3 linked regions of the Casimicrobium huifangae genome follow. The protein of the gene in region 1 interacts with the protein of each later gene in a pairwise test. Links are inferred from orthologs where the notes say so. Each region holds a gene or a part of one and is shown in the gene's direction. Other genes may lie near its edges.

Region 1 (2,957 bases):
CGCCACGCTGCCTTGTCTTCTCCCACCTTCTCCATGACTCCGTCCGAGCGCCGCGCCAGCGGCTGGCTCGCCTCCATCTTTGCACTGCGCATGCTCGGGCTGTTCCTGATCCTGCCGGTATTCGCGATCTACGGCCGTGAATTGCCGGGCGGGCAGGAGGCCTACCTGATCGGCCTGGCCATCTCGATTTACGGACTGACGCAGGCGATGTTCCAGATCCCCTTCGGGGCGGCATCTGACCGCTTTGGCCGCAAGCCCGTGATCGTCGCCGGACTGATCGTGTTTGCGATCGGTAGTGTTGTTGCCGCGCTTTCAACCAACATTGCGGGCGTCATCGCCGGTCGGGCCATTCAGGGTGCCGGGGCGATCAGCGCGGCGGTGTCTGCTTTCATCGCAGACTCGACGCGCGACGAAGTGCGCACCAAGGCCATGGCAATGGTGGGTGGCTCGATCGGTCTTACCTTTGCGTTCTCGCTGATCGCCGCGCCGCCGCTGACTGCCTGGATCGGGCTTTCCGGTCTGTTCTGGCTGACCGCAGTGCTGGCCTGCCTGGGTATCGTGGTGGTGGTGTGGGGCGTGCCGCCTGCGCCGGTGCGGGAGGAACAGCCGGAGCCGATTCGCCACGGCGACGTGCTGTTCAATCCGCAGCTGCTGCGCCTCAATATTGGCGTGTTTGTGCTGCACGTCTGCCAGACGGCGCTTTTCGTGGTGGTGCCGACCCTGCTGGTTGATCGCGGCGCGCTGCCGGCGCCGAGCCACTGGCAGGTCTATCTTCCGGTGATCGTGGTCTCATTCGTGCTGATGGTGCCGCCGATGATCATGGCAGAGCGACGCGGCAAGTTGCGCGAAGTCTTTCTGGGCGCCATTGCACTGCTCATGGTTGCCATGCTGGCGGCGCCGGCGCTGACGCATACCGCCCTGGCCGGGCTGGTCACGTTCCTGATGCTGTTCTTCATCGCGTTCAACCTGCTGGAGGCGATGCAGCCCTCGCTGGTGTCACGCCTGGCGCCAGCACACGTAAAGGGCTTTGCGATGGGCGTCTACAACACCACTCAGGCGTTCGGACTGTTCCTGGGGGGCATTGTGGGAGGGGCGCTGGCCAAGCGGTTTGGCGATAACATGGTGTTTTACGTGTGTGCCGCCCTCGCGGCAATTTGGTTCGTGGCGGCCTTTTCGATGCAACCGCCACCGGCAAGAAAAAAGGAGAACTGATCATGGCATCCGTCAACCGTGTCACCCTTATTGGCAATCTCGGGCGCGACCCCGAAATGCGCTACCTGCCCAGCGGCGAAGCCGTGGCAACGTTCTCGATCGCGACCACCGAGCAGTGGAAAGACAAGAGCGGTGGCAAGCAGGAGCGTACCGACTGGCACCGTATCGAATTTATCGGCCGTACTGCCGAAGTCTGCGGTGAGTATCTGAAAAAAGGCGCACCGGTCTATATCGAAGGCCGCATCCAGTACGACAAGTGGACCGACAAGGAAGGCGTCGAAAAGACGATGACCAAGATCCGCGGCGACCGCATGCAGATGCTGGGCGGCCGTGGCGGCGGTGGCGGCTCCGACGCACCGTATGAAGACGATAAGGGCGGCAGCACGCCGCGCCAAGCTGGACAGCCTTTCCAGGGTGGCGGATCGAGTGGTGCCAGCGCGCCGAAAAAAGCCAAGCTCGACGATTTCGACGACGATATTCCGTTCTAACCGTCACCCGCGACCGCTGCCGGTCGGCAGCGCGCTATGCCCGCAATCGCATCGTAACGGGTGAGCATTGCCTCGCAGCCGGCATTCGTTCGCCTGCAGGTCCTGAGCGTCACGGGGGCGAACGGCCCGACGACTGGTCGGAGATGGCATGACGCCCGACATGGTTACGTCTTTGGAACAGCATCGTTGCCGCCTTTTCACGATCTGACATTCTGTTGACACCCATGCATCGTTTACCGACACTCATCGCCGCAATCGCTGCGGGGTCGCTGTCCATCGCCGCTGACGCGGCTCCGGGCGACCTTGATACCACCTACGGGTTGAGCGGCAAAAGTTTCGCGAGCGTAAATGGCGCTGACGCGTCGTACGCCAACGCCGTCGCAATCCAGCCTGATGGCAAGATCGTGGTCGCTGGCAAGTGTTTTGTGCTGGCGACTGGTTCGACCCAGATTTGTGCGCTTCGGCTGCTGCCGAACGGCTTCTTCGATACATCGTTTGGCAACAACGGCAGCAAACTGGTTAACGTCGGCGGTACCGGTGTCACCGAAGTCGCGCACGCAATCGCACTGCAGAGCGACGGCAAGATCGTGCTGGCCGGTTCCTGCGGCCCCGAGACCGCACCGACCGAAACCTGCTTGGTGCGCCTGCTCGCTGACGGTTCTCTCGATGGCGGTTTCGGGCTCTCCGGCAAGTCACGCATCAGCTTTGGCACCGTAGGCATGGCGGCCGGGATCCAGGAGGCGCGCGCGATTGCCGTGCTCGCAGACGGCAAACTGCTGCTTGGGGGACGCTGTCGTGGTGACACTCTTGCCACAGTGGGAGTGTGCGTGGTGCGACTGAACAGCAACGGTTCGCTTGATACAGCGTACGCGAATTCCGGACGGACGATCGCGGTAAATGCGCTTGACGAACGCCTGACTTCCATGCTGGTGCGCGCCGATGGTCGGGTGCTCATCGCAACCGAAGGCAACAATTCGCTCCCGCCGGCAGCGGCGATCAAGAAAGTTTATGTGTCGCAACTCACCGTGTCGGGCGCGTGGGACAACACATTCGGCAATCTCGCTACCACCGGTACGCAGGTGCTGGAACTGTGCACGCAAAACAAGCTACCGCGGATGGCACTTCAGCCGGACGGCAAGGTGATCGTTGCGTTCGTTTGCAACAACGGTGGCGATATCCAGGCAGGCAAGCGGCTGGATATCACGGGCCAGATCGACCCGGCCTACAACTATCCCGGTGGAACACCCTTCGGAGTTC
Region 2 (2,924 bases), 950 kb from region 1 along the record:
GTTCAAACGGGTCGCATCCTGGCTTGACAAGTCGGTCAAAAGACGCTCCACCGCGCCAGTTATGCACAAAAGTGTCCGTTCTGTGACGAGTGAGTATGCGCCCCGGCTGAAAGCCGCGAAAAACCACCTAAGTTGTTGATTTATCGGGTTGTTTCGAGGTCGCCACAGAATCGTGCAAGAACCCGACAACCGCATTCACACGCGCTTTGCGGGCAAGTAGGGCAGAAATGCTCACAAATTTATCCACAGGCGTTGGGGACGAATAATTGACGTCTGTAAAGATGCCGAAGACGCTGGACATCAATGGAGAGCAAGCACTTACACGGATCACCGTGGAAGTTCCCCTCGCCATTGATCAGGTTGGCCGCGCGCTGGATTACACCGTCGCCGACCGCGAAGTCGAGCTGAATGGCTGCGTCGAAGTAACCGTCGGCGTGCGGCCCTATGCGGCGTTGGTTACCGCCGTGCACGGCGAGCTCACGGGCGAGGGTGACGTTGGCAAGTTGAAGCCAGTGCGCCGCGTGCTTAGTGGCGCACTACCCACGGCACTGGTCACGCTGGCGCAATTTGTGGCTGACTACTATCAGGTGCCGTTTGGCATGGCGGCAGGGCTCATCACACCGGCCGATGCGGCGCCAGCGCCAGACCCCACTGGCTGGGCACTGACGAGCGGAGGACGTGCCCACGTGGCTGGCATCCCGCCACACCATCGCGCGCAGCGGGCGCTGGCTGCGCTTTTCACGCCGCGCACCAGTTACGCGATCAACGTGGCAGCGACGGATGAACTGTCGGCCACGCAGCGGCGCCTGCTGCGTGACTGGCATCAGGCCGGCTGGCTGGTGCCGGTCTTTGCGCAGCCGCAACCGACGCTGGTGCTGCCGCAGTTGCCCGAGTTCACGCCCGCGCAGCGTGACGCCGCCGACGCGTTGCGCGCGCGCGCAACTGCGTTCTCGGTGTCGTTGCTGCACGGCGTCACTGGTAGCGGCAAAACCGAGGTCTATCTCGATTTGGTCGCCTCGGTGCTCAACGCAGGCAAGCAGGTGCTGCTGCTAGTGCCGGAGATCAACCTCACGCCGCAGTTGATCGACCGCGTGCTGAAGGCGTTGCCCGGCGTCGCCACTGCCGTGCTGCACTCCAAGCTCGCGGCGGGCGAACGCAATCGCGCCTGGCATCGCGTGCATTCGGGCGAGGCGCGGCTGATCATCGGCACCCGGCTCGCGGTGTTTGCGCCCGCTACCAATCTCGGGTTGATCGTGATCGACGAAGAGCACGACGGCTCGTACAAGCAGAACGAATCGCCGCGCTATCACGCCCGCGACGTGGCCATCGTGCGCGCCAAGCAGGCCGACATTCCTGTCGTGCTGGCCAGCGCCACACCAAGCCTGGAGACCTGGCGCAACGTGCGTTACGCTGCTGCACAGGGTGCGCGCGGCGATGCCTATCAATACATCGCCTTGCGTGAGCGCGCGACGGCGGCCGCGCCGTCATCACTGCGACTCGTACCTGCGCGCGGTCGTCGCGTGAAAGCCGGGTTGTCGGAAACGCTCGCTGACGGCATCGCAGCACGTCTCAAACGCGGCGAGCAAAGCCTCGTGCTGGTCAACCGCCGTGGCTTTGCGCCTGCGCTGTATTGCCCGCACTGCGGCTGGAGCGCACCGTGCAAGCGCTGCGATGCCAAGATGACCTTGCATCAGACCACGCGCTCATTACGCTGCCATCACTGCGGCGCGCAGTCCGGTGTGCCGTCTAAATGCCCCGCCTGTGGCCACCCGGAGCTGGTTGGCGCAGGTGTCGGCACGCAAAAGCTCGAAGCCGCGCTGATCGAAGCTTTCCCGGACGCGCGCATCGCTCGTGCCGACACCGATTCGCTCTCGGGCAAGCACGCGTGGCGCGAGTTGTACGAGCGCATCCTCGCGCGCGAGGTGGACATCGTGGTCGGCACCCAGATGCTCGCCAAGGGCCACGACTTTCCGGCGCTGACGCTGGTCGGAGTCGTCGATGCCGATCGCGCGCTGTTCTCCACCGACTTTCGTGCGCAGGAAGATTTGTTTGCGCTGCTGACTCAGGTTGCCGGCCGCGCTGGCCGTCACGCACTGCCCGGCGAAGTGATGATTCAGACCGAGTTCCCCGATCATCCGGTGTTTCACGCCCTGCTCGCGGGTGACTACGAGGGCTTCGCCGAACAGACACTCGCCAGCCGCGAAGCCATCGGCCTGCCACCCGCTACCCGCATGGCGCTGGTGCGCGCTGAATCGAAGGATGCGCAGGCGGTCGCCGACTTCTTCACGCAGGCGCACGCCGTCTTGCGCGAAGCGCTCGGCGATGAAGGCGAAGTGTTCGCGCCACAACCCGCGCCGCTCGCCCGCAAGGCGGACTTCACGCGCTGGTCAATGACCGCGGTCGCCGTCAAGGTGCGCCCGCTGGCCGAGGCGCTGCTCACACTACGACAGGCGATGCAGGCGGCAAAGCCGAAGGTGCGCTGGGCGGTGGATGTGGATCCTTATGACTTCGGATGACGAGCGGCGACACTCAGGTCTATTGTTGACAACGCATTACTTCACACGTATTATGTGTGCACGTAAACAGTGTGACTGATAATTATGGCTAATTTGACCCTTTCTGCAGACGACGACGACACGGCGCGCGCGCGGGCAGCGGCCCAGGCGATGGGTACCAGCCTGAATCAGTTGGTCCGCGACTACATCGCACAGCTTGCGGGCGCCCATCAACGCGCGATCGAAGCGGATGAATATCTGCGCGAGGCCGGTCGTGGCAATTCCGGTGGCTGGGCATTTGATCGAGACGCATTGCAGCGCAACGTGTAATGCTCGCTTTTTTTGACACCAACGTCGCCGTCTACGCTGATGACGGAGCCTTCCCCGAAAAGCAACGCATCGCCGCGAACCTGATTGCTGAACACTACC
Region 3 (2,890 bases), 490 kb from region 1 along the record:
GTATCCATCACCTCACGCAAGGCGCAGACCACACGCCTGCCGTTGCGTGGCATCCTGACTACTGCGACTGCACAGTTCGTTTTTGTCGACACTCCCGGTTTCCAGACCAAGCACGGTGGCGAGATGAACAAGCGCCTCAACGGTAGCGTTCGTCGTACGCTGGAAGAGGTGGATGTCGTGCTTTGGGTGTGGGACGCCACGCGCCTCTCGGCCGCCGATCGCGCCGTGCTTGAGTTGATCCCGGCAAAAACGCCGGTGATCGCAGTGCCCAACAAAGTCGATCTGCTCAAGGATCGTGCCGCGTTGGCAGCTGCGGTGATGGAACTGTCGGCAGTCCGTGAGTTCGCGGCTGTAGTGCCAGTGGCGGCCAGCAAAGGAACGCAGACCGACGCCTTGCTTGCCGAGATCGAGAAACTGCTTCCCGTCGGCGAACCAATGTTTGATGCCGACGACTTGACTGACAAGCCGGAGCGCTTTCTCGCCGCCGAAATCATCCGCGAGAAAATCTTTCGTCTCACCGGCGACGAACTGCCCTATCGCGCGGCGGTAATGATTGACAAGTTTGAGCATGAAGGCAATCTTCGCCGCATCTTCGCTGCGATCCTGGTGGACAAGTCGTCGCAACGGCCAATCCTGATCGGTGCCGGCGGCGAAGTGTTGAAGCGCATTGGCACCGAAGCGCGTCTTGACATGCAGAAACTCTTTGGCGGACCGGTCTACCTTGAGCTTTTTGTCAAGATCAAGAGTGGCTGGTCGGAGAACGCGGCAGTGCTGCGCGATCTGGGTATTACTTAGCGGCGTCGCCGCAGGACGAAAGACGAAGGACGAATGACGACCAACGTGCAACGATTTTCTGTCGCCGCGAAGTTGGCCCAAAGGTTGTTGCTTTGTTCGCACTGCGGGGAGCGGATTCCACGCAGACGCAGCACCCCCTCGTCATTCGTCTTTCGTCGTTCGTCCTGTCAAGCGCAAAGCGCTTGACATGGCCGTTCAGGCGAAAAAATCCACCCCGCAGCGCGCATTCGTGCTGCACAGTTACGCTTATTCCGAATCCAGCCTGATTGTCGATCTCTTCACGCTCGACAATGGTCGCATGGCGGCGATTGCCAAGGGGGCCAAGCGGCCGGCATCGAATCTGCGTGGTGCCTTGTTGTCGCTTCAGCCGCTGGAGGTTGTTTTCAGTGGTCGCGGCGAGGTGAAAACACTGACCCAGGCACAGTGGTTGCCGGGCCAGCCGTGGTTGACTGGTCGGGCGCTGATGTGCGGCATGTACCTCAACGAACTCGTGATCAAACTGCTGCCGCGCGAAGACCCGCACCCCCAGTTGTTTGAATCGTATGCCGCGACCCTGCTTACTCTGGCCGCCAGCGACGAGCACAGTGCGATCCTGCGCGAATTTGAAGTCAGCTTGTTGATCGAAATGGGCTACGGTCTGGAGCTTACGCACGATGTGCGTACCGGTCAGCCGTTGAAGCCGGACGCGCTCTATCGGTACGACCCGATGTCAGGCCCGGCCGAGCAGGGCATCGGTGCCCTGGTCAGTGGTGCCGCGTTGCTTGCACTTGCCTGCGGCCGCTTTGAAAACAATGCCATTGCGGCTGAGGCGCGTGACTTCGTGCGCAACATCATCAATTTTCATCTGGAGCGTCGCACGGTGCGCTCTTCCGGAGTGATGCACGATCTGCACCAGCTCTCCGAGCGACTGGACGCGAAGCCCGCCCGCAAGGCCGGTGCATCACACCGGGCCACCAGCGACGTTGGCGGTGCGGCCACAGCCGTCGCAGAAGGCGCGTCATGATTCTTGGCATCGGCACCGACATCGTCTCGATTGCCCGTATTCGTGACGCTCTCGACCGTCACGGCGCTCAGTTCGCGCAGCGGATATTGAGTGACGCCGAGCTGCTCGTCCTGAATGACATCAAGGACCCTGCGCCCTGGCTGGCCAAACGTTGGGCAGCAAAAGAGGCATTCGGCAAGGCTGCGGGGATTGGGGTGCGCGCGCCGCTGACGCTGGCCGGTATTGGTATCGGCCACGATGATGCCGGACGTCCTTTGTTCGAACTGAGTAAGACTGTCGCTGTGCACCTGAAAGGGCTCGGCGTCGAGCACACTCATCTTACCCTCTCTGACGAGCGGGACTACGCAGTAGCCTTCGTTGTGTTCGAAGGAAACGTGCCGAGCCACCGCCGGTACGGTGAGACCCGCTTGCCCTGATTGTTTCGACTGCACCTTCCGACCATGCCACGCCAATCTTCAGCCGTTCCGAAATCACTTCTCGGCCCCATCATGACGTCCATCGAGGGTACTGAGCTCACCGCCGAAGACCGCGAAGTGTTGCGCCATCCGCTGATCGGTGGTGTCATTTACTTCGCTCGCAACTTCGTCGACAAAGCTCAGCTCGCGGCGCTTTCCGCGGACATCAAATCGCTGCGCGATCCGGCACTGGTGATTGCGGTTGACCAGGAGGGTGGGCGTGTGCAGCGCTTCCGCGATGGTTTCACCGAGATCCCGCCGATGCGCTCACTGGGGGACCTGTGGACGACGCACGCACCCTCGGCCCGCGCCCGCGCGTTCGAGTTGGGCTTCACCATCGGCCACGAGCTGGGCGACGTTGGCGTTGACTTCAGTTTTGCGCCGGTGCTCGACCTCGACTATGGCGAATCCACAGTGATTGGTCATCGGGCTTTTCATCGTGATCCGATCGCGGTGTCCGCGCTGGCCACGGCGCTGATGCAAGGCTTGCGGGCCGAGGGCATGGCGGCTGTCGGGAAGCACTTTCCGGGGCATGGTTTCGTCAAAGGTGACACGCACTGGGAACGACCGACCGACGAGCGCACCTACGAACAGGTGGAGGCGGCGGATCTGATTCCGTTCCGCGAACTTGTTGCCG

The links. Proteins that work in one complex are often made in the same cells at the same time.
Region 2: the proteins of FKL89_RS05500 (region 1) and priA interact in binary tests that used the Escherichia coli proteins (3 or more experiments, as listed by UniProt). The link is inferred for Casimicrobium huifangae from one-to-one orthologs.
Region 3: the proteins of FKL89_RS05500 (region 1) and recO interact in binary tests that used the Escherichia coli proteins (3 or more experiments, as listed by UniProt). The link is inferred for Casimicrobium huifangae from one-to-one orthologs.

Annotation. Positions count from the first base shown.
Region 1 is NZ_CP041352.1:1,178,564-1,181,520, reverse strand. It holds FKL89_RS05500 (single-stranded DNA-binding protein), read left to right. Parts: upstream 1-1,214; coding sequence 1,215-1,700; downstream 1,701-2,957. Other genes in the region: FKL89_RS05495 (delta-60 repeat domain-containing protein), read left to right, coding at 1,925-2,957; FKL89_RS05505 (MFS transporter), read left to right, coding at 34-1,212. UniProt on the Escherichia coli protein: Plays an important role in DNA replication, recombination and repair. Binds to ssDNA and to an array of partner proteins to recruit them to their sites of action during DNA metabolism. Acts as a sliding platform that migrates on DNA via reptation.
Region 2 is NZ_CP041352.1:226,851-229,774, reverse strand. It holds priA (replication restart helicase PriA), read left to right. Parts: upstream 1-332; coding sequence 333-2,516; downstream 2,517-2,924. Other genes in the region: FKL89_RS01060 (PIN domain-containing protein), read left to right, coding at 2,825-2,924; FKL89_RS01065 (MerR family transcriptional regulator), read left to right, coding at 2,601-2,825.
Region 3 is NZ_CP041352.1:1,671,952-1,674,841, forward strand. It holds recO (DNA repair protein RecO), read left to right. Parts: upstream 1-982; coding sequence 983-1,798; downstream 1,799-2,890. Other genes in the region: era (GTPase Era), read left to right, coding at 1-795; acpS (holo-ACP synthase), read left to right, coding at 1,795-2,214; nagZ (beta-N-acetylhexosaminidase), read left to right, coding at 2,287-2,890. UniProt on the Escherichia coli protein: Involved in DNA repair and RecF pathway recombination.